One region of the Paenibacillus sp. Z3-2 genome, then DNA from elsewhere that is predicted to be linked to it. Evidence: riboswitches for the same ligand, from Rfam matches in the RefSeq annotation. Region 1 holds a riboswitch; each other region holds the start of a gene.
What was found. A riboswitch is a leader RNA that binds a small molecule or an ion and turns the genes downstream of it on or off. The one in region 1 is predicted to bind thiamine pyrophosphate.

Region 1 (5,882 bases):
TTCAGTATTTTCAAAAAATTGTGGCGGTGTTCCGCCTAATTCCATTAAGTGTTGTATAAACTCTTCATCCGGGAGCGTGTGAACGATTTTTTCATCCTTGTCTGGTACATGCGGGGCAGATCTTCCAGAGAAAAAAGCGATGCTTGGCTCCTTATAACCCATACTTCTCAGTTTATGAGTCGTTTCATATGCGAGAATCGCCCCCAAGCTATGCCCGAAAATCGCATAGGGATCTCCACTTAATTGCTGCACAATAATTGATGTAACATCTTCCACTACTTCTTCAAAAGATCGATAAAAGGGTTCGTGCACTCTCCTGCCCCTACCAGCCAACTCCACAGGGATAATCTCAGCGATTCCAATTAATTGACTTGACCATTGATTGTAGATGGCAGCAGAACCACCAGCGTAAGGTATACAAAATAATTTCATAATTCAAATCCATCTCTCACAGTTTATTTTTAAAATTCAGTCACTTAATATAAAAGTGTTCTCATCCTAAATGAGTCAGATGAAGAATAAAACTTAACGGTTGAAAACTCAAATTAATTTTTTATCCATTTAATGCCGTTCTCTTCAAATACAACAATTTTTCATAGAGTGTTTAATATAGATTTAAGAATACAAATGACAATACTTCACAAGGAATACTTAAAATCCATTATTGATACGGATTCGTCAAAATTACTATATAACTCTATTAAATTAGTAATTTCCAGGAATTCAGCTCTGTAATTAGATAGAAGAGTACATCCATCTTAAATACAGAAATTGACGGTTGTATACCCACATTTTCCATGGTATCCCTCTATATGCCAGTCGTCAAGTTGATTTTGGCTTTCAAGTTAGAGTTTTCACAAAGACAAATATAATCAGTTGTTACGTCTAACTATGTAATTCTATATTTTACCAAATGTAAGGAACATCCAATCAGAAACGCAACAAGACGGATGGGAGATTAAGATACTAATTGTTTGCCGATTTACACACTTTCTCTGTGTCAGTCTCATAATAGTGTAAGCAGACACAATCCATCACTGTCTTGTGTTATTGATAGTAATTGATCTATCAAACTATACAGACGAATAGGTCTCATAACTGGTATAAAATGAAAAGATCATCAACATCTGTGAGAGCAAGAAACAGATATATTGGCTCTGTAAATAATAATCTTAGAAGCTCAATGTTGTATGAATAATTTAACTATACAGTCTTGGTGAAACTCAATTAATTCGTTACAGTAGATCGTCAGGTAACATATTTGACCTGAGATCTCTCATTTTAGGTTATTTGGTTGATTTGGAATGTAATTTTCTCGTTTAGAGTTTCTTAAATCTCAGTGTTGATAATTCGGGGAATAAAATTAAAAATGATGGGTTGAGCGAAACAGAGCAAATAATCGAAGTTCGCCAGTTTGTCATACAAAGAGCTCGAGATGCCTTCGACCGATTAAATCATAAGTCGCGCATTTACTTATCACTTTGCTCTAGATGATTATGGAAACATGTTAATCAAACAACAAGTTATAGCTTTCAACAAAACAATTATCTGGTTTAACTCGCTTAACAACAACTCGTAGACGAAGAGCTTCCTATTTGCAAAACTTCAGATAAAGAATCCCGGCTCACAATGACATTGTGAGCCGTATTGTTAATTAAATGCACTCATATCGGTGGCAAAGGCACGAATGTCCTGCGTAATGCGCATGCTACAGAACTTCGGTCCGCACATGGAGCAGAAATGAGCTTCCTTGGCCCCTTCGGCTGGCAGCGTCTCATCATGGTAGGAAAGCGCACGTTCAGGGTCCAGTGACAGGTTAAACTGGTCACGCCAGCGGAACTCGAAGCGCGCTTTGGACAGGGCGTCATCCCGGCGCTGGGCACGTGGATGGCCTTTTGCCAGATCAGCGGCATGGGCTGCGATCTTGTAGGCGATAACCCCTTCCCGCACATCATCCTTGTTGGGCAGGCCTAGATGTTCTTTTGGCGTAACATAACAGAGCATGGACGTGCCGAACCAGCCAATCATGGCCGCCCCAATGGCGGATGTGATGTGATCGTATCCCGGGGCAATGTCGGTTGTCAGTGGACCCAGCGTATAGAACGGTGCTTCTTTGCAAATCTCCATCTGCAAGTCCACATTTTCCTTGATCTTGTGCATCGGCACGTGACCCGGGCCTTCAATCATCACTTGCACATCGTGCTTCCACGCGATCTGCGTCAGTTCTCCAAGCGTCGCCAGTTCCGCCATCTGTGCTTCATCGTTGGCATCGTAGATGCTGCCTGGGCGAAGTCCATCTCCCAGCGAGAACGCGACATCATACCTTTTCATAATCTCGCAGATTTCTTCAAAATGGGTGTACAAAAAGTTCTCCTGATGATGTGCAAGGCACCATGCTGCCATAATGGACCCACCGCGAGACACAATGCCTGTCATCCGCTTGGCCGTCATCGGGATATAACGCAGCAGCACGCCTGCATGAATCGTAAAGTAGTCCACACCCTGCTCTGCCTGCTCAATTAGCGTGTCACGGTATAACTCCCAGGTCAGTGCTTCCGCTTCGCCATTCACCTTCTCCAGCGCCTGATACAGCGGCACCGTACCGATTGGCACAGGGGAATTGCGGATAATCCATTCCCGGGTAGTATGAATGTCTTTGCCTGTGGACAGATCCATTACGGTATCCGACCCCCAGCGTACCGCCCAGGTCATCTTCTCCACCTCTTCCTCGATGGAAGAAGATACAGCAGAGTTGCCAATGTTGGCATTGATCTTCACATGAAAATGACGACCGATCAACATCGGCTCACTCTCCGGGTGATTGATGTTAGACGGCAGGATGGCTCTTCCACTCGCCAGCTCCTGGCGCACGAATTCCGGCTCCACGCCTTCACGAATGGCGGCAAACTCCATCTCTGCCGTAATGACTCCCTGCCTCGCATAATGCATCTGAGTCACACAGCGTCCTGTCTGTGCTCGCAGCGGTTTGCCACGCAATCCAGGGTACTCTTCGGCTCCAGCTCTCTTCCCTCCGGGCTTTAATCCGTTATCCTCGGGTTTAACTGTACGGCCTTGGTAAGCCTCGACATCGCCACGCTCTGTGATCCAGCGGGTACGCAGGGCTGGTAGACCTGCCCGGATATCGGCATGAAATTCGGGATCAGTCATCGGACCGCTCGTATCGTAGACACGCAGCGGCTCGTTATGCTCCACCCCTTGGGGAGTATTCGTGTCATGAAGGGCTATTTCACGCTCCGGGACAGCAATGTCCGGCCGTGAGCCCTGAATGTAGACTTTGCGGCTGCCCGGAAAGGGCTGAACCCGTCCGGCCGCCTCTGTTTTCTTTTCCACCTGCTGACCCGTATGTTCCTGTTCCATCGCTTGTTGTCCCGTTTGATTTCCTGTACTCATGTTCACTTTTCTCCTCCTTAGTGTTCCTTCGCTTGGATTGGTTGGTATCATCATTAGCTCGCTTACGTACCTGTCCCAAATCAACGCAATGCAGAGAAGAATGAGCGATCCTACACCAGACCAGAGGAGACATCATTCATGTACAGTTCACAACATAACGGAGGTTACCACAGATCATGAATCTATGAGACTTCTCTCCTTATCCAAGCCCACTTTTGCAGGTTATTGAAAAAGAAGCCCATGGAGTCCGCGCTATATCGCCTGTTCCCTGTATATAAAAAAGCCGGTCCCCGAAGGAACCGACTTTTATGTCCATCACCAATAATGCACCTTCAATCAGCTCCTTAACGGAGCACTGCAAGGGTCACATTATGTGGTGGTTGTGGTCATATCGCCGATTACTTCCCTACGCTGGTATGATCCAGATCAGGTGCAAAGGGTCCGGAATCTCATGCGATTCCGTCTCAGTCCGGACAGTTCGGACTCCCCCAGTAACGTTAACAAGTTGCGGCTTACACAAGCCGCTGTTCATATGCAATGAAGCTGGCCCCGCTGGGCCGTCCATTACAGAGTAGCGCAACCGGGACATAAAAACAACCTTTATATCCCAGATTACTAACTTAATTGGTGACAGACCTTACATCAACATCAGGATAACATGAGCCCCATCTGCGTAGCAGCTTCCTTTAGCACAGGTGCGTATTCGTGCAAAGTCTCCTGCGAAAGTCGGCTGACAGGTCCTGAGACCGAGAGCGCAGCTGCAATATTGCCTCTACGATCCATAATCGGCACCGATACCGCGGCAGCTCCCGGCTCACGTTCCTCGTAACTCGTGGCATATCCGTTATCCCGGATGTCTCCCATCTGCGCCAGATACACCGCTGGATCGATAAATACCGGCCATTCAGGCCCATTCATCAGTTCTTCACGGTCCTCGTCCGACGCAAACGCCATCAAGACTTTGCTGGAAGCCCCGACAGATAGCGGGAGTCTAACGCCGACGGGAGCAACACGGCGAATTGCCTGATCACTTTGTACAGCCTGAATCCGAATCCGTTCACTGCCATCACGCAGGTACAGACTTACGGTCTCTCCCAACCGGTCTCTCAGCCGCTCCATTGCAGGCAGCAGCAAAATCGCCGGATCATCACTGCGTGACATATGGGCTGATAGCTCCCAGATTCGTATGCCAAGTCGGTACTTCTCCGTTGCCGCATCCCGGATGACAAAGCCTCGATCCTCCAGCGTAGCCATCAGGCGATGCACTGTACTTTTGTGCAAACCAATCTGACTGGCAATTTCGGTGAGTCCCAGATCACTGCGCGTGGTAAAACATAATAATATATCCAGCGCCCGTTCTACAGCCCGGACGGTTAACTTACGATCTTCCATGGCATAATGCCCTCCTCATGTTTCATCACATGAAACTTGGTTACATAAATTATATGAGAAACGGTCTCATCTGTAAACCAAAAAGAGTTAAGATCTGAATAGGCCAAGTTATAAATATTTCCTTTTTATAAGACTAAATCCCCTGTAATTTACTCGCTAAGGGAATGTTACCCATATATCTTAAGAACTATATAACAATTGCGTAACAAATGCCCTCAATCAATTGACTTTGACTATATTGGAACATACGATAAAGATATATTACTTTAAGATATCGCTCTGAAGCAGGTTCTGAAATAGACGCAATTCTCTTTTCATGTCGTTGTTATCTTCAACTGAACTTCAAAGGAGGGGCCATTCATGTATCCAACATCCCAGAGCGAAGCCCCGCTGCAAACAAAAGTATCCGATCTGCCCTCTTCGTTATCACCGAGGCTGATTCGGTTCAAACATATTATCGTAGCGTTGCTGCTCTCCGTTGTATTTTTCCTGCTGTTTTGTTTTATTGCACTGCATGGTTATATCGCATGGGTATTATCCAATCCAACCGTAGCGCCTGTCTTCTCCAACCCGATGCAGGCCAAGAACATGAAGTACGAAGACATCACGTTTCCGGCAGCAGATGGCAGCCGGACGATGCAGGGATGGTATATTCCTGCTGACAACACTGCGAGCAAAACGATCATCTTCAGTCACGGATACGGTGCTAACCGGGAAGAAACATGGGTACCTATGTACGATCTGGCCCACTATGCTCATCAACTCGGGTTCAACGTGGTCATGTTCGATTACGGTTTTGCCTCCCAAGTGAACAAAGCTGTAGCCACAGGTGGCAAAGCCGAGTCACAGCAGTTGCTCGGTGCCATCCAGTTTGCCAAGCAGCGTGGTGCACAGGAATTGGTTGTCTGGGGCTTCTCGATGGGTGCCGGTACTGCGTTACAAACCGGACTCATTACGAAGGAAGTGGATGCGATGATTCTGGACAGTTCGTTCTTGCTTGAGCCGGACACACTGTACCACAACATTCACAACCAGATTGACCTCCCGCGTCAACCGACACTGGAGATTATGAAACTGTT
Region 2 (5,882 bases), 210 kb from region 1:
TAACAGTTATGTGTTTATCCTTTCCTGAAAATTAACTATTAAATATATCAAGATGTCCACCTTCATAAACTGATGGCGGACATCTTTTTTGTAGTGTTATTCTGTTCTAACGAGACTAGCACACTATAACCTCGAATTATTGCGTTGCACAAGATTGCCCAGGAAATACTTTGGGCACAGCTGCATCACACACTTTTGTTAACAACAGGCATTACAGGCCCATTATCCTTGATGAATTTACCGAATACATATCGTACGAGAGGTCCCAAAATGATCAATTGATATGGAAGAGCAAGGCTGAAGTTACGAGCGATTGTATGAAGGTACGTACGAAGTACGGATGCCCCATTTAATTGATCCGCCAGATATGCCGACATCATTCCATACAAGGACATGATCAGAACCATGCCAATCACCATGAATAATGACATGGCAAGCACACCCAAAATCTTGTTGGACTTGTCAAAGGGCAAGGAAAAAGCAATCTTTTTCGCTATAGGTCCAACTATGAAAGACTCCACCAGGAACGCGATCACAAAACATAATATGAATTGAAGCAGTATCTCAAGCGGGGACATCTTACCGAGTAACCCACTGTGCCATAGATTGAAGAACATCATGACGACGACCATCCCTGTACACATCATTAATCCAAAAATAATTTGTTCCTTCTTGCTTGTTGGCACTTCTCTCATCCTCTCTGTTTACTTTGACAATTATAGAGATGACGAACCCCTCCACATAAGTGAACATTCCGTGAACAATTAGACGGGTACTCCAATGAAATTATATCTCCCGTGTGATGACTTGCAGGTACTCAATTCAAAAGATGGGGTTCTTTCCTACAACAGAAATTTCCAGAGAAAAGACAGTTTGGATAAAGCTGTGATTGCCATTCGTTTGAAAACAGAGCCTTTCTGATTCGTAGATTCTGCTGGATGCTCACCTTTATTCACACGCGTACTATGTGCACGTTTGATATCCATAGCCTCTGTTAGTTCGTTGGCGAATGCAGAACCAGAAATGACCACAGCAGATTCGGTATTTAGAAAGGCGGATCTGGGATCAAGATTATACGAACCAACCATGCTGAGGTAACCATCCATAACAAATGATTTGCCGTGTATGGAATAAGGGCCTTGGTATTCATAAATGGCCAGACTGGTATCAAGCAACCGTTTCTTAGAGCTTAAGTATCCCGCGAAAGCCAAAGGGTTAGGGGTCTGCTGGATTGAATTGGTTAGCATGACCCATTCTGCTTTTGGATTCATCGACAGATGTACTGCTTTCTTCATTTTCTTGGTAGGAATGGCATATGGCGTCTGAAGGTACACTTTCGACTTTGCTTGATTGGCGAAATGAACAAATGCTCTCCACATGGTCGGGTCTTTATACAGCCTTTGGATTGGATTGTGAATGAAAGCGACGTGGTCGGAATGAAGAGCTCCTTGAGCCCATTCCTTCGGCAACACTTTAACAAAAGGATCGCTCTGAGCCCGAGCTTTTTTATATAACTGAGCCAGCCGAGCCAGCTCTTTTAACCCCTTTGCATGATGCTGACGTTTTGCATGTTTTTCTGGTTTGGTGAATGGATGGTTCCATAACCGATCTATATATTTTTTCATTTCAACAACCGTGGTGTTCGTATTATGGTTTGGATTGTAAACAAGGACATCCCGATCGAATACATAGTCTTTTTGGGGTTGCAATGCCATGTATCTATCACCAATATTTTGGCCGCCAATGATGCCATATGTGTTGTCGACAAGAAGGATTTTGTCATGCAGACGGTTATGCCATGTCCATGGCATAACTATGTGGAGTGGTTCATAATACCTTAACTCCACATTGGGGTGAGCTGCAATGGCATCTGGAATATCACGCAATTCTCCGCGCATGTTGTGAAAAATCCCGTCTAAAATGATTCGAACATGAACACCCCGATCAGCTGCATCGAATAAAGCAGCAAAAAAGAGTTGAGATGTTTTTCCTTTTTGGATGGAGTAATAAGCCAGGTCGATGCTTGTTTTCGCCTCTCGAATGGTCTGGATTCTCACCTGACCGGATTGAAAGCCGTCCTCCAAGAGCAATACGCGATCTGTCGTACTTCCTGCTGTTAACGATTTTTGCATATCCGTATTTTCAATAGTAGATGGAGACAGAACCAAAAATAAAAGGTAAGCTGTGAAAAAAACGTATACACAATAGGACAGAATAATTGCGAATATGGTTTTAAAGATCATTCAGTACGCCCCCATTTTTATGTAAAAAGTAATTATTTGTATAGCAGTACTATCTCCTTCTGTATCTAAATTATGTTGTTTAATTAATCAAGCGACTCCGGTCAAGGTCAAACGATCAAAAGCTCAGCTCGGAGCGACTCAGAAACAGGTAGGCTATGACCCGAAATCCGATGCTTTTGCACTCAGTCAGCTTTCCTTTTATAATTCGCCACGATAATTGATAAAAATCACACATCTAGAGAGGTCGTTATACGCATGTATAATGGCCTCTTTGATTAATTCATACGTGCCCCCATCCAGTTCCTGACTGGACACGTTCCACCTGCTGGCCTATAATTACCCTAGTAATGCCCGTAACTTCATAGTTTCCCAGGGGAGTCGGAATTGGCCGGCTGAGAGTGTATCCCACCAAGATACTAACCCTTAGACCTGATCTGGATCATGCCAGCGTAGGAATCGGAGTATATCGAATTGGCACAGCCCTATGGCTGAACGCCACCTCTCTAACGCCTGCACGCGTCCCGGATTACGGGGCGCTTTTTTGACGTTCTTTTTGAATAAAAAATAACGTCATCCAGATCTCAACTGGTATAAATCTGTCGATTTATGCAAGATGATTGGATATGAAGCCAAGGAGTACCCCGTGCCACTCGGCCGGACATACCGAAGGAGAGAACCACAGATGAAATGGCGTAAAACAATGGGATTGTTGCTCTTATGTGTGCTTATGGTGACTGTAGCCGCATGTGGCGGCAAAGAAGCTGCCCCAGCAGGGCAGAACGGCAACACGAATACGGAAAGCAGCAACGAAGGTGACACTGCCGCCCTGAAAGATATTAAAGTGGTGCTCGACTGGACACCGAATACGAATCATACCGGCCTGTATGCCGCTGTAGATCAAGGTTTTTACAAGGCTGAGGGCTTGAACGTAGAGATTGTACAACCAGGTGCCGGTGGCGCAGATACAATGGTTGCCTCCAATGAAGCGCCTTTTGGCGTAAGCTATCAGGAGAGTGTAACTCAAGCCCGCACACAGGGTGTTCCATTAATCTCCATCGCAGCAGTTATTCAGCATAATACATCCGGATTCGCTGCTCCGGCGGATCGGAATATTAATTCACCGAAAGACTTTGAAGGCAAAACCTATGGCGGTTGGGGTTCCCCAGTGGAAGAAGCCGTGATGCAATCCATTATGGAAGGCGACGGAGCCGATGTATCCAAAGTGAAAAATATTAACATGGGTGATGCCGACTTTTTCACCGCAGTGAAACGGGACATTGATTTCGCGTGGATTTTCTACGCCTGGACGGGTATCGAAGCCGAACTGCGCGGGGAACCGATCGACATGTTATATGTGAAGGATTATTCAGAAGCATTGGATTACTACACGCCTGTCCTCGTAACGAACGAGCAGACGATTCAGAATGACCCTGATCTGGTGAAAGCATTCCTGAAAGCCACTTCCGAAGGGTATCAATATGCGATTGATCATCCCGAAGACGCAGCGAACATTCTGATCAAGGCCGTACCGGATCTGGACAAGGAATTGGTACTGGCAAGCCAGAAATGGCTTAGTCCGAAGTACACGGATGACGCCCCGCGTTGGGGTGAACAAAAACAGGAAGTATGGCAGAACTACACCGACTGGATGTTTAGCAAAAAACTGCTGGATGAACAGATCGATGTGAGCAAGGCATATACGAACGAGTTTTTACCCAAATAATAATCTAACTGTTAAGTTGACCTTTATGTACACAAGAACGAAGAGTGCAGAACCCATCTGAAGAAACAAAGTGTTCGCCTTTATCCCGGGATTTCCCCATTGAAAAGGAATCAAGAAATCCGGGGATAACAGCGATCGGAGGAGGGTACTGCAATCGGAGTGGTAAAGTGTACATTCGCTATGTTCGACTTATACCACCCATTCGAAAGGAGCCGTGATCTCTCATGGCAAGCACACTGCTTAGCATTCAAGTTATTCCGAAAACGCCAAATGGCGAGAACTCTTATCCTTACGTAGATCGCGCCATTGAAGTTATTCAACAATCTGGCCTGAAGTATCAGGTGAACCCGCTCGACACCACCATGGAGGGGGAACTGGAGGAACTGTTGGAGGTTGTCCGCAAGATGCATGAGGTACTCGTGGAAGCTGGCAGCCCAAGCATCATCTCCCAGATCAAAATCGCCCATAGCCCTACTGGCTTCAGCATGGATACCCTGACGGAGAAATATCGCTAATGCACGCCTATTTCAAAAGCGTATGGCCGCCCTTTGTGGCGGTTATTCTCTTTATAGCGATATGGCAGGGGGCCGTTTCCCTGTTCCATATCGAGAAATGGATGCTGCCGGCACCGTCCGACATCGCCCGCGAAGCGGCATCCCAGGCCGAGCGACTTGGCATGCACGCCTCCGCAACCATTCAGTTAACGCTGATCGGATTCGCGGCAGGCACGGCGGTCGGATTGCTGATTGCGATGGTGCTCCATTTGGTCCCTTTTCTCAAATCAGCCCTGTATCCTTTACTTATTCTTAGTCAAAATATTCCGACCATCGCGCTGGCGCCGCTCCTGTTAATCTGGTTCGGATTCGGGCTGCTGCCCAAGCTGATTACGATCATCCTGGTCTGCTTCTTTCCCGTTGCGGTGGCGGCCATGGACGGCTTGACCCGTACTGATGCCGCGATGATGAACTATATGCGCATGGCTGGTGCCAAACGTCACCAGATCTTCTGGAAGTTGGAGCTTCCCCATGCCCTGCCATCGGTGTTCTCCGGTGTCAAAATTGCCGCTACCTATAGCGTGATGGGTGCCATCATCGCCGAATGGATTGGTGCAGACAAGGGCATTGGATATTATATGATGCTGCAAAAGTCAGCTTATCGCACAGATCGCCTATTCGTGGCCATCATGATTATTGTCGCGCTCAGCTTGCTGCTCTTCCTGCTCATTGCGCTACTGGAGAAGCTGCTCGTGCGCTGGCGTCCACAGAAGCGGTAATAAAATGTGTGGATATACCAAGTAGTACACAGTGTGGCATGATGCCATAGTAGTTGTGAATAACACGTATGCACATCTCACAAGGGGAAGCTGTGATGACAATTAAATAAGAAGATGTAATCTGTATATTAGGAAGTGATGACCATATGAATTGGCAACAGGACGAACAAGTCCAGCCTGTACGAGGACCACGCGCAATGGAGCCAAAGCACGGTGAAAAGCTTCACCCGGCTACCCCTGATCGACCTGACAATACTGCTAATGCTCTGGTTCCGCCTGCACTGGACGTCATTGACGTTCATGCATCATTCCGCGAACGGCGGAGCAGGCTACCGGTTCTGAACGGGCTGTCCCTGACTGTCGAGCAAGGTGAGTTTGTCGCTATCGTTGGGCCATCCGGCTGTGGCAAAAGCACCCTGTTCCATATCATCGGCGGTCTGCTGAAGCCACAGGAAGGCCAAGTGCTGATGAACGGTCAGAAGGTAACGGGACACCGTGGCAAGATTAGTTATATGCCACAACAGCCTGCCCTCTTCCCTTGGCGTACCATTGAAGACAATGTACTGCTTGCTGGTGAAGTAGCCACACATGCTCCCCCTCGGGCCGAAGCACTTGCAGAGGCTCGAAAGTGGTTAAGCAGCGT
Region 3 (5,882 bases), 3.1 Mb from region 1:
GATGACAGGTAACCGCGAACATTCTTTTCGGCAAGTATGGAGTCCCAAGAAACCTTATACATATTCCGATTCAAACGGTAGTAGTATTAACTTTACATTGGACGATTACGTGTATGCTTACGATGCAAACGCAGGAAAATGGATAGAGGGATTTCAAAAAGAACTGGCTTCTAGCACTCAGATTCCTTTGCTTCAGGATGCCGACGTATTTGAGCAGGTTAGACGAACCAGAATTGTAACCACTGTGCAGGATGATCTGGCTGATGTGATTAACCGTCATAATGAGTTTGCCAGAAAGAACGGTATTTCCTATACGTTTACGATGCCCCTGATTTCACAGGAGGATTGGTATAACTCCATTAATGATACAGGAATTATGGCTTTTATCCAGGGAATAGCCGTGGGGGATCAGAAGATCAACAATTATGCGATTGGTGGAGGCAGACTTGTGAAGAAAACGGCCATCGTAGGTGGGGTAGATCCTTTAACGGCTATCAAGTATTACTACCCCTCCACATGTGGTAATGGTTACCGTGCCGAAGAGGTGTTCACAGATGCAAGACAAGCAGCTGCACAAGGCTATTTCGAATATAACTGCTCTAATCGTTAGAGGAGCCTGCATGACAAAATCATGGAAGAGGTTCCTGAACTGTTTACATTACTTTCAGAAAAGACAGGACCTGTGCTAGAATAGGGTTTCGGAACAATAAAAAAAGTAATGTCTAATAGATAGGAGCAACCTCATCTTATGAGTTTATTGTCAGTAGAGAACGTGAGTCACAATTTTGGAGATCGCACATTATTTAAAAATGTATCGTTTCGCTTACTCGCCGGAGAGCGCGTAGGACTTGTTGGTGCCAATGGTGTGGGTAAATCCACACTAATGAACATCCTTACAGGTAAATTGCTTAAAGACAGTGGAAAAGTGGAATGGACACCTAAGGTCCGTTATGGATATTTGGATCAGCACACGAAGCTTACGCCGGGCAAAACCATTCGTGACGTGCTTAAGGATGCATTCCTTCCGTTGCTTGAATTGGAAAAAGAAATGATGAATATTACAGACCAGATGGCGGATGCAGATCCAGATAAGCTGGAACAGTTGCTGGAAGAGATGGGCGATATTCAGGAACAACTGGAGCAGGGCGACTTCTATCTGATTGACGTAAAAGTGGAAGAGATGGCCAATGGTCTTGGTTTGTCCGCAATTGGTCTTGATCGTGATGTCGCAGCTCTAAGTGGGGGGCAACGTACCAAGGTGCTTCTTGCCAAGCTTCTGCTTGAGAAACCTACAGCTCTTTTGCTGGATGAGCCGACCAACTATCTGGATGTAGAGCACATTGAATGGCTGTCACGTTACCTGAAGGACTACCCGCATGCGTTTCTTCTAATCTCCCATGATACGGAATTCATGAATGAAGTCGTGAATGTCATTTATCATTTGGAATTTGCCAAATTAACGCGATATGCAGCGAACTATAACAAGTTCCTGGAGATGGCGGATATGAATAAAGCCCAGCATATTGATGCGTATGAGAAGCAGCAAGAGTACATCAAGAAGCAGGAAGATTTCATTCAGCGTAACAAAGCACGTGCTTCAACCTCAGGTCGAGCGAAGAGCCGGGAGAAGCAACTGGACAGGATTGAACGTATTGATCGTCCAGATGAGGCGGCCAAACCAACGTTCAAATTCAAGGATGCCCGCGCGAGTAGCAAAACGGTCTTTGAGGGTATTGATTTTGAAATTGGATACACGTATCCTTTGCTGCCTAAAATGACGATGACGATTGAACGTGGTGAAAAAATTGCCATTGTAGGCTGTAATGGTGTGGGTAAATCGACGCTGCTGAAAACCATCTTGGGCAAGATATCTCCACTCAGTGGAAAGACCTTTTTGGGAGATTATCTCGAAACGGCCTATTTTGAGCAGGAAGTTCGTGCTGGGAACATCACGCCGATTGAGGATGTCTGGAATGAGTTCTCACATTTGACACAGAATGAAGTCCGGGGGCATCTCGCTCGCTGTGGATTAAAAAATGAGCATATTACCCGTCCGCTTAACATGCTGAGTGGTGGAGAACAAGCCAAGGTTCGTTTGTGCAAGCTCTTGATGCGTGAGAGCAACTGGATTCTGTTCGATGAGCCAACGAACCATCTGGATGTCACAGCAAAAGCTGAGTTGCAGCGTGCCTTGCAAGAATTCAAGGGAACGGTGTTGTTGGTATCTCATGAACCTGATTTCTACGAGGGTTGGGTCACCAAAACATGGAATGTCGAAGAATGGTCTGAGAAAAACTAGACGATTCAGGGAACGTTTAATAGAATTGAACGGTGACAAAAAAAACCGTCTATGGTAACATAAGCTACAACTTCATATGAACACTAGGGGGGCCGCACGATGCGGCTGAGATGGAAGAATGCGATTCCGGACCCTTTGCACCTGATCTGGATCATACCAGCGTAGGGAAGTGGCGCGCGCGTTTCAGTAAATGACCTGAGCAAACGGAAATTCGAATGAATTTCAACTGTCGGCTTAGCGAGTTGAAACATGCAGTTCCTTGTATAAGTTATGGTTTGAGTTCCATAGCTGTTTTGTACGAAATGAACTGTATGCATCATTCAGTCATCTGCTCCAATTATTAATACGCAGCCACTCCCCTACGGGAGTGGCTTTTTTGTATTTTTATAGCATTCACGCATGGAAGGAGATGAACAGTACGGCAATTTCTCATGAACATGTACACGGATCATTTGAACTGCATGTTGTATCTACGGGGGGAGAAGATCAAGCCTCTTTTGTGAAATCAGCAAAGGACGTGTGGCCGTGGGTCGACTATATTCACATACGAGAGAAAGAACTCACATGGCAACAAAAGATCGGTTGGGCTGAAAGTTTGCGTGGCATTGGAGTTCCATCTTGCTGCATCGTTATCAATGGATCAGAACTGCCCTCACAGAATGAAACCTATGGCGGTGTGCACTGGGGGCAAGAGGCTATGCGTATGTACAACACTGCTGTCATAAGCAATGTGCAACGACTTCGTCTGGGTGTATCTGTTCATTCAATCGATGAGGCAAAAATCGCTGAAGAACGGGGAGCCGATTACCTTTTCTTCGGGCATGTCTATGCAACCAACAGTAAGCCTGATCTTGACCCAAGAGGATTGCACGCTCTTGCTGAAGTGTGCTCTGGTGTCTCCGTTCCTGTTATTGCGATTGGGGGCATTGAACCGGCGAACATTCGAGCAATCCGCTCAACGGGAGCACAAGGGGTTGCCGTGATCTCGTACATATGGGGTAACGATTCACCGGATCGAGCTGCTGCATCATTAAGACAGGCAATTGTTGATACAGAAAGTCTGAGCCGCTGAATCAAGGAGATGAGATGATGAAAGAGATCGTATCGGGTCAGAACAGAAATCATTTCAGTCATCAACTGAAATCTGAACCGGAATCAAGAAACAAAAGTGTTACGGATAGACCGGATAAGATTCATGCCGAAACTATTATTGTAGGTGGAGGCGTCGTTGGTTGTGCCATTGCATATGAGCTTGCCTCCCGTGGACAGGAGGTACTGCTGGTAGAGCGTTCAGCAATCGCGGGAGGAACTTCGTGCGCCGCGGCTGGAATGCTGGCGGCAGACAGTGAGGATTTTGCTCATCCTTTGATGGCTAAGCTTGCCAGGCAGAGCAGACAGTTACTTCATGAGCAACAGGTGCTAATGGCTATCCTTAGCGGGTTAGAGGTTGGTCTGCAACGCCAGGGATTCCTGACCCCTTTTCGTTCATACAGTGAATTAAGCAGCTATAAGAACAATCGAAATTCTGCTTTGTCTGCTGATGAGGTGTGGTGGGATCGTTACACTGTGCAACAGGAGGCATCATGGCTTAACAGAGATACGTATGGAGCCTACTACAGGCCTTACGAGAGTGAGATTCTTCCTGTCAATCTAACAAAGGCATACGCTGCATCCGCTCAAGCAATGGGAGCACGGGTAATGGAAGGGATACAGGATATACGCGTGCAAGCAAACGAACATGGTGTACAGGGGATCAGCACATCGATCGGTGAGATGACATGCAAACATGTCATTATAGCGGCTGGATTACAGAGTGAAGAATTAATGAGACATGTGAATCTGAGCTTGCCTGTGTGGTCGGTAAAAGGAGAAATAGCTGCTGTTCAGTTCTCAGCTGAACATGCAGGGTACAGACCTGATAGAACGGTGTATGCCGAAGATATCTATATTGTTCCGAAAGCCAATGGAGAAGTGTGGCTTGGGGCAACCAGTCTGCCCGGCAGAACGGATCTGAACGTTTCAGTCCAGAGTGTACAGAAGCTGCTAGCAGCAGCTACCTATTGGGTACCTGGAATGAAAGAAGCTCGATTTTTGAGAGCATGGGCAGGCGTAAGACCAGCCACTCCGGATGGACTGCCTTATATAGGTGCTTGCGAGAGTGTTCCCGGGTTGTTCGCCGCCTTTGGGCATTACCGCAATGGTATTTTGCTCAGTGCTATAACAGGCAGACTAATGGCTGAATTGCTTGAGGGCAGAAGCTCAGAAGAACTCGGGATCGAGGAGCTGAGTCCTGAGCGATTGAACAGAAAGGGAGTGGTGCAGTGAACATCATAGTAAACGGTCAACGGATGGAGATTGAAGACGGATTGAATCGTGTGGACAAACTGCTTAAATCTTTTGATCTGCAAGTCAAAACTGTAGTTGTTGAGCTGAACAGGCATATTTTAACACGTGAGTATCATGAAACGACGGCATTAAGAGAAGGCGATCGAATCGAGATTGTACATTTTGTAGGAGGCGGTTGATAATGTTGAATATTGGTAAATATACGTTTGAGTCCAGATTGTTGCTCGGAACAGGCAAGTTTTCTGATCTTGAAGTGCAAAGCCAGGCTGTGGAAGCATCTGAAACGGAGGTTCTAACCTTTGCTGTTCGTCGTCTGAATCTGGAGGAGCGTAACCAGAAACATTTCCTGGATACGTTGGATCTCGATAAATACACTCTTCTGCCAAATACAGCTGGAGCTGCCACTGCGGAAGAGGCGGTGCGCATTGCTGAGCTTGCACGGGCTTCTGGACTTTGTGATATGATAAAAGTCGAAGTTATCGGAGATGGAATGACGTTGCTCCCGGATCCGATTGAAACGTACAAGGCTTGCGAAATTTTGCTTGAAAAGGGCTTCACTGTACTGCCTTATATTTCGGATGATGTCATTCTGGCCAAAAGGCTGCAATTGCTTGGCGTACATGCTGTAATGCCAGGCGCTTCTCCCATCGGAGCTGGTAGAGGCATCATTAATCCCTATAACCTTGAGATCATCATTGAGCAGGCCGTTGTACCTGTAATTGTGGATGCAGGGTTGCGCTCCCCCAAAGATGCTGCTTATGCCATGGAACTTGGTGCCGATGGCGTATTATTGAATACAGCCGTATCTGGATCAGGAGATCCGGTGAGCATGGCTAAAGCGATGCGAATGGGGGTAGAGGCAGGTAGACTGGCATATGAGGCAGGCATGATTCCCGTGAAGCGTTATGCAGCAGCCAGCAGTCCGGTGGAAGGAATGGTTCATACATGACAGATCAATTAACATCTTCCGAGCAGGCGGATCGGTATTCCAGACAGGAACGTTATGCGCCGCTGGGCAAGGAAGGTCAGGCGAAATTAAAGGGCAGCAGAGTGTTAATCGTAGGCGCTGGTGCACTCGGAACAGGAATTGCTGAAACGTTAGTTCGTTCAGGAGTCGGGCACATAACCATCGTGGATCGTGATTATGTGGAGTGGAGTAACCTGCAGCGGCAGCAATTATATGTAGAACAGGACGCGATTGAACGGATGCCGAAGGCGATGGCAGCGAAAAAACGTC
Region 4 (5,882 bases), 280 kb from region 1:
TTCCTGAAGCGAAACCCTTGAACAACGTTGGTACTTTGGAATACCGTGTATTCGTGATTTTTCCTTGTGATGTACTGCTGTCTGTACGCATAATTGCATCTTTCACATTGGAAATGTTGGAGTTATCCAGGGTCATGTTAACTGCGAAGGAAGTTCCACCATTTTGGCGAACCAGCTTGCCAATATCATCTGCACGGAAATTTTTGATGTTAATCGTTCCGGCTGCATTCATCTGGAACACTTTATCATAGGCCTTGTACGCTGCTCCGCCGGTAATATTGACCGTTCCGGCCGACTTCAATGTTAGTGCATCCTCGCCCACGTCCTGCCAAACCACATTCGATATATTACAGTTTCCATAACAGTGAACACCATCGGCAGCAGGTGATCCGATATTTACATTTTTGAGCGTGGCCCCTGCCTCCAGGCGAAAGACTGGCTTTTGACCCTCTGCTTGAGATCCGTCGCCCAGTGTGGAGGGATTGGCTACAAAGGTTTTGCCTTGACCGTCATAGGTCGTATTCTTTGGAACAATAATAGTTGAATTTACAACCGTAGGTGCAGCCGCAGCCGGAACTGCACCAAATATGGAAGCAACCAAACCAGCGGACAGCAACAGCGTCAACATTTTTTTCATAACTTTATTCCTCCCTTATTCTCGTTTTTTGGTAGTACTAGCCTGAGCTTGTACTGGAAGTTCGCCAGAGGTGCACCTCTGTCTGAAATACAACCTAATCCTACCAAATAAGGAAGGGGACAAGAATAATCATTAGATCACGTTTACACTTCCCAGCATAGAACCTGATGTTTCAGCATGCTTTGTGGTCCCGTGTTTACTTGTTATGTACCGATATCAACTTCGGATATGCTCTATTTACAACCTCAATATACACAACAAAGACCACATCATCTGTTACAGACAACGTGATCTTATGAAAACATGATGGTATTCACTTTATATTCTAGGCTCCAAACCGCTGACGATACCCGCACTTCCGGCACAACTCTTCCACCGCTTCACGCTTGGAAAAACCATACACCAGATTGCTCGCTCGCTCACCCTCAATAATCTCCGAGAATGACTTCTCGTGCACGTTACCGAGGTTAATGACACCCTCACCATCAAGACAGCATGGAACCACCGTTCCATCCACTAGCACAGCCGCCTGACCGCGTAGTGCATGGCAAAATCCTTTCCCGTCATCTTCCGGTGCATCCAGACTCGGCCACTGGAACTCATGATCCTGGTTCAGGTATACATTTGGGGCGATTTTGACCCCGCTGCCTGGAACCACTTTTTCTTCAATACGAAAGTCCAGATTGAACTCACGTTCCAGCACTTCAAGGGTCTCCCGATTTCGATTCATCTGAGCATTCGTAAAGTTATCCTGCGTCAGATTCCACAGCCGGAATGAGATGATAACATTGTGCTTCACCGCTTCATGTACAAAAGACAAGATGTTGCTCAGGTACCCGTCACGATCGGTTGAACCTTCATGCCCATCGAAGCTGTGCAGAGAGAAGTTCATCTGCCGCAGCGCCGGTTTGCCAAGCAATTTATGCTGAGTCTTGGGCAGCAGCGTACCATTCGTTGTAATGTTCACCTTGAGTCCCTTCGCATGTGCGGAATCAAGCAGCAGATCTATTTTGGGATGCAACAAGGGTTCACCTTTGACATGTAAATAAATATGGTTGGTATGTGGTTTAACTTGATCCAGTATATTGTTGAAGACTTCAGGGTCAATGAATCCTTTGGCACGCTGTGTCTGCGGACAGAAGCTGCATGCCAGATTGCAGATACTTGTGATCTCAATATATACTTTTTTGAACGTTTTCAACTCGGGTCCCCATTCTGCTTAGGAGGGAGAAATCCCACCTGCATTTGTGATCCGGCCAATATGCGCCATCCCTATTATATCGGGTTCTTGAAACGAGGTAAATTGTTCGATTGTTCTAAGCACAACGAGGGACAAAAGAAATTCATTCCAACTGAAATTTGTATGATTACAACCTCGCTCCTCGGATCTGACTCCAAGTTCACCTCAACAATTCCATCATGCTGCCTCTTTACAGTTCATGTTCAAGTGATATATGCTGAACATACAACTGCATATCTTGTACATTTGCACTAGGGGAGCCCTGCGGCTGAGACGAATATGACTATTCGGACCCTTTGAACCTGATCTGGATCATACCAGCGGAGGGAAGTGGAGCGGCCTTTTAGTAAGCGGAATTTTATCATGTATATGTGAAGATAAATTGCGGATCTAACTTACAGACCCACTCATTTCTCCGGAAATGGGGGGGTCTTTTTTGTTTCTTTTGCAGAGCACAGGATGTCGTTGTTATTTCACCAGTCTGACATTAAGGGGGTGAGGATCAGATGGCCAACCATGTAACCATTCACAACGTAAGCTTCGCTTTTCCCGAAAAAAAAGATCCACCCGTACTCTCCAATGTGTCGCTTCAGGTTCAACAGAGAGAATTTGTCTCACTCATTGGCTCCAGCGGATCAGGTAAAAGCACGCTCTTCAAGCTGCTCGCAGGCTTGCATGAGCCAACCGTCGGCACCATCGACATTGCCGATGTACCGCAAGGACAACGGCTCGGACGAGTCGCCTATATGCCGCAGAAAGATCTGCTGTTATCCTGGCGGACCGTCTTGGAGAACTGCATGCTGCCTGCCGAGTTGGCACCAGGCCGACAGAACAAGGACAAGCTGCGGGCCGACATCATGGCTGGATTAGCCAGGTTCGGCCTGTCAGGTTATGAACATTCCTATCCGGATGAGTTATCCGGTGGCATGCGGCAGCGGGTAGCACTGCTTCGTACTTTGCTTACAGGCGGACAGCTCATGTTGCTGGATGAACCCTTCGGTGCGCTCGACGCCTTAACCAAACGAGAAATGCATCGCTGGTTGTTGGAGCTGTGGGAGGGCTTTGGCCAAACCGTCCTGTTTATTACACATGACATTGAAGAAGCATTGCTTTTAAGTGATCGTATTATTCTACTAACTCCAGGCGGACAAGGTCAGCAACTGCGGGAAATGACGGTTCCTTTGCCACGTCCAAGGCATTCGGACCTGATCTACGAACCGGCTCTCGTGCAGATGAGACGACAACTGGAGGAACAATTGCATGCGAAGCGATAAGGTTAGCGTCCAGACGTGGCTCTCGAAGTGGTTTTCCCAATATGGTTTGTTCATTCTGCTCATGCTCTTTTTACTGGCGATCTGGGAAACGATTGTACGTATGGGATGGGTGCCTTCCTTCATCATTCCTGCACCCACGGCCATCGCAGGCTCACTGGTTGAGCATCGTCGTCTGCTGCTGACCATACATCTGCCTGCTACCTTTATGGAGGTTGCTGTTGGTTTTGGCTTGTCCATAGTGACCGGAATTGCGCTGGCGACAGGCATGCATATGAATCGCTCGATTGAAAAGGCCTTATATCCCTTCATCGTGATCAGTCAGACGATCCCGCTGATTGCCCTGTCCCCCGTATTCATCCTGTGGTTCGGCTACACGCTGTGGAGTAAAGTCGCCGTGGTGTTCCTGATCGCGTTCTTCCCCATTGTGGTCAGTACCTACGATGGACTCCGCCAAGGCGACCCAGAACAGCGTGAACTACTACTCACCATGGGCGCCAGCAAATGGGATATTTTTCGCAAACTCCAGGTTCCGCTGGCACTCCCTTCATTTTTCTCGGGGCTAAAGATGTCTGTGGTGTACTGCGTGGTTGGGGCAACGATTGGCGAATGGCTCGGTGGCAGTAAAGGGCTCGGCTACTTCAGCCGCCGCATGTCCAGCAATATGAATACGGATGCGATGTTTGCCGCTATTGTGCTGTTATCCTTGCTGGGAATCATTTTGTTTGCACTGATTGCTTGGCTGGAGAAACGGTTTAGCTTACGGCGTCATCGTCATGGAGCCAAAAGGAAAGTTGGATAAAACTTAGACAGAAATTAGATGTAAATACAGGAGTTACGATCTTCAAAATATACCTTATGCACAATTTCAGCAGATCTTCAATCAGTACATTGTCACATTGTCCGTTAACATGCTGCTGTCCATTTTCTACAAATCAAAACGATGAAATGAGGAACTTCATTTATGAATAACAAAGGCATATATTCCCTGCTTCCCATCATGCTCATAAGCCTGTTGCTGATTGTTAGTGGATGCAGCACCACGAGTACTAGCAAAAACACGACAACAACAGATTCGGCAACCAATGCACAGCAAACAGACTCGTCTGTAACAGAACCAGCATCAGACGCCAAAGATAAACTGTCCATCATGCTCGACTGGTACCCGAATGCAGTACATTCCTTCTTCTACGTTGCTCAAGAAAAAGGATACTTTGCAGATCAAGGTCTCGATGTCGATATTCAGATGCCTGCGGATACCAATGATTCACTCAAACTTGTTGCTGCCGGGAAAATCGATCTGGCTCTAAGCTACCAACCCCAAATATTGCTCGCGCGTGGCGAGAACATTCCTGTACGTTCCATTGCTGCTGTCGTTCGGCATCCGCTGGTGCATCTGTTGACCGAAGCGAATGGCAACGTGAATTCACCCAAAGATCTTGAAAGAAAGACTGTCGGTTATTCCTCCATTCCTCTGTATGAAGCGATGGTGCATACGATGATTAGCCACGATGGCGGCAACCCCGACAACATGAATCTGGTCGACGTCGGGTTCGATCTGATTCCTTCGCTGGCTTCCGGACAGGCGGATGCGATAATGGGTGGTTTTATTAACCATGAACAATTGATTTTGGAGAAAGAAGGACATGCCATGAGATCGATTAACCCCGTCGATTATGGTGTGCCTGATTATTATGAATTGGTTCTGACCGCAAGTGAAGCTGGCATTGAAGCGAAAAAGGACCAGCTTACCCGGTTCGTCAAAGCGATCCAGGAGGGCCAGACATATGTAACGGAGCACCCAGAGGAAGCCTTGAATATTCTGCTGGCTCATGAGAATGAAACATCTCCGCTAGACGCCGAGATCGAAACCAAAAGTCTGGCTATTTTACTGCCACTTATGAATGAAGAAGGACAATCGTTTGGTCGGCAGGAAATGGAGTCGTGGGAGAATGTACGTGCATGGCTCGTTGTAAACGAATTGATTCCTGAAACAGTGAAAGCCGAGGATGCTTTTACTAATTTGCACGGAGAGTAAGTAAAATTTGAAGCGGTCTCAGAAATCTAAGGAACCTGAGCCACGCTATATCGGAATAACAACCGTTTGTAGCTTTTTAGTCAGAAGATTCTGGAAAGCATACAAAACAAGGAGGAAATTATATGTCTTATCTGGAACGTGTTCGTACGCAAAACCCGTTGGTACACAATATCACTAACCTTGTCGTGGCTCCCTTTACAGCCAATGGTCTGCTTGCACTTGGTGCGTCCCCTTTTATGGCCTATGCTCATGAGGAAGTTGCCGATGTCGCCAAGATGTCAGGAGCCGTGGTACTCAACATTGGTACACTCGATGACAAAGTAGTTCAGGCGATCCGATTGGCTGGTCAATCAGCTAATGCGCATCACGTGCCTGTGGTGCTCGATCCCGTCGGTGCAGGTGCAACCACCTATCGTACAGAAACCGTTCAGATGCTCGTTCGTGAACTCCGCCTCACGGTATTGCGCGGCAATGTGGCCGAAATCGCCAATGTCATCGGTGAGAGCTGGAGCATCAAAGGTGTGGACGCAGGATCAGGTGAGGGTGACCGGATCGGCATTGCGGAGCGGGCAGCACATAAGCTCGGCTGTGTCGTGGTCATTACGGGGAAAGAAGATATCATTACCGATGGACAATCCACATTCCTCACGAGTAATGGACATGCCCTGCTCACTCAGATCACGGGTGCTGGCTGTC

Region 2: another riboswitch for thiamine pyrophosphate. It lies ahead of M1D71_RS02205 (ABC transporter substrate-binding protein); the one in region 1 lies ahead of thiC (phosphomethylpyrimidine synthase ThiC).
Region 3: another riboswitch for thiamine pyrophosphate. It lies ahead of M1D71_RS16755 (thiamine phosphate synthase); the one in region 1 lies ahead of thiC (phosphomethylpyrimidine synthase ThiC).
Region 4: another riboswitch for thiamine pyrophosphate. It lies ahead of M1D71_RS04105 (ABC transporter ATP-binding protein); the one in region 1 lies ahead of thiC (phosphomethylpyrimidine synthase ThiC).

Annotation. Positions count from the first base shown of each region.
Region 1 is NZ_CP096397.1:656,136-662,017, reverse strand. Features, by position in the region: gene M1D71_RS03180 (thioesterase II family protein) at 1-432, opposite strand, end outside; gene thiC (phosphomethylpyrimidine synthase ThiC) at 1,651-3,378, opposite strand; TPP riboswitch at 3,798-3,911, opposite strand; gene M1D71_RS03170 (IclR family transcriptional regulator) at 4,060-4,803, opposite strand; gene M1D71_RS03165 (alpha/beta hydrolase) at 5,164-5,882, shown strand, end outside.
Region 2 is NZ_CP096397.1:443,321-449,202, reverse strand. Features, by position in the region: gene M1D71_RS02220 (MFS transporter) at 1-3, shown strand, start outside; gene M1D71_RS02215 (hypothetical protein) at 186-686, opposite strand; gene M1D71_RS02210 (phospholipase D-like domain-containing protein) at 843-2,243, opposite strand; TPP riboswitch at 2,605-2,717, shown strand; gene M1D71_RS02205 (ABC transporter substrate-binding protein) at 2,926-3,966, shown strand; gene M1D71_RS02200 (MTH1187 family thiamine-binding protein) at 4,191-4,481, shown strand; gene M1D71_RS02195 (ABC transporter permease) at 4,481-5,239, shown strand; gene M1D71_RS02190 (ABC transporter ATP-binding protein) at 5,386-5,882, shown strand, end outside.
Region 3 is NZ_CP096397.1:3,738,176-3,744,057, reverse strand. Features, by position in the region: gene M1D71_RS16765 (hypothetical protein) at 1-610, shown strand, start outside; gene M1D71_RS16760 (ABC-F family ATP-binding cassette domain-containing protein) at 749-2,299, shown strand; TPP riboswitch at 2,375-2,484, shown strand; gene M1D71_RS16755 (thiamine phosphate synthase) at 2,676-3,371, shown strand; gene thiO (glycine oxidase ThiO) at 3,386-4,624, shown strand; gene thiS (sulfur carrier protein ThiS) at 4,621-4,824, shown strand; gene M1D71_RS16740 (thiazole synthase) at 4,827-5,594, shown strand; gene M1D71_RS16735 (ThiF family adenylyltransferase) at 5,591-5,882, shown strand, end outside.
Region 4 is NZ_CP096397.1:936,939-942,820, reverse strand. Features, by position in the region: gene M1D71_RS04115 (pectate lyase) at 1-637, opposite strand, end outside; gene M1D71_RS04110 (radical SAM/SPASM domain-containing protein) at 963-1,838, opposite strand; TPP riboswitch at 2,121-2,223, shown strand; gene M1D71_RS04105 (ABC transporter ATP-binding protein) at 2,384-3,151, shown strand; gene M1D71_RS04100 (ABC transporter permease) at 3,138-3,950, shown strand; gene M1D71_RS04095 (ABC transporter substrate-binding protein) at 4,113-5,186, shown strand; gene thiM (hydroxyethylthiazole kinase) at 5,309-5,882, shown strand, end outside.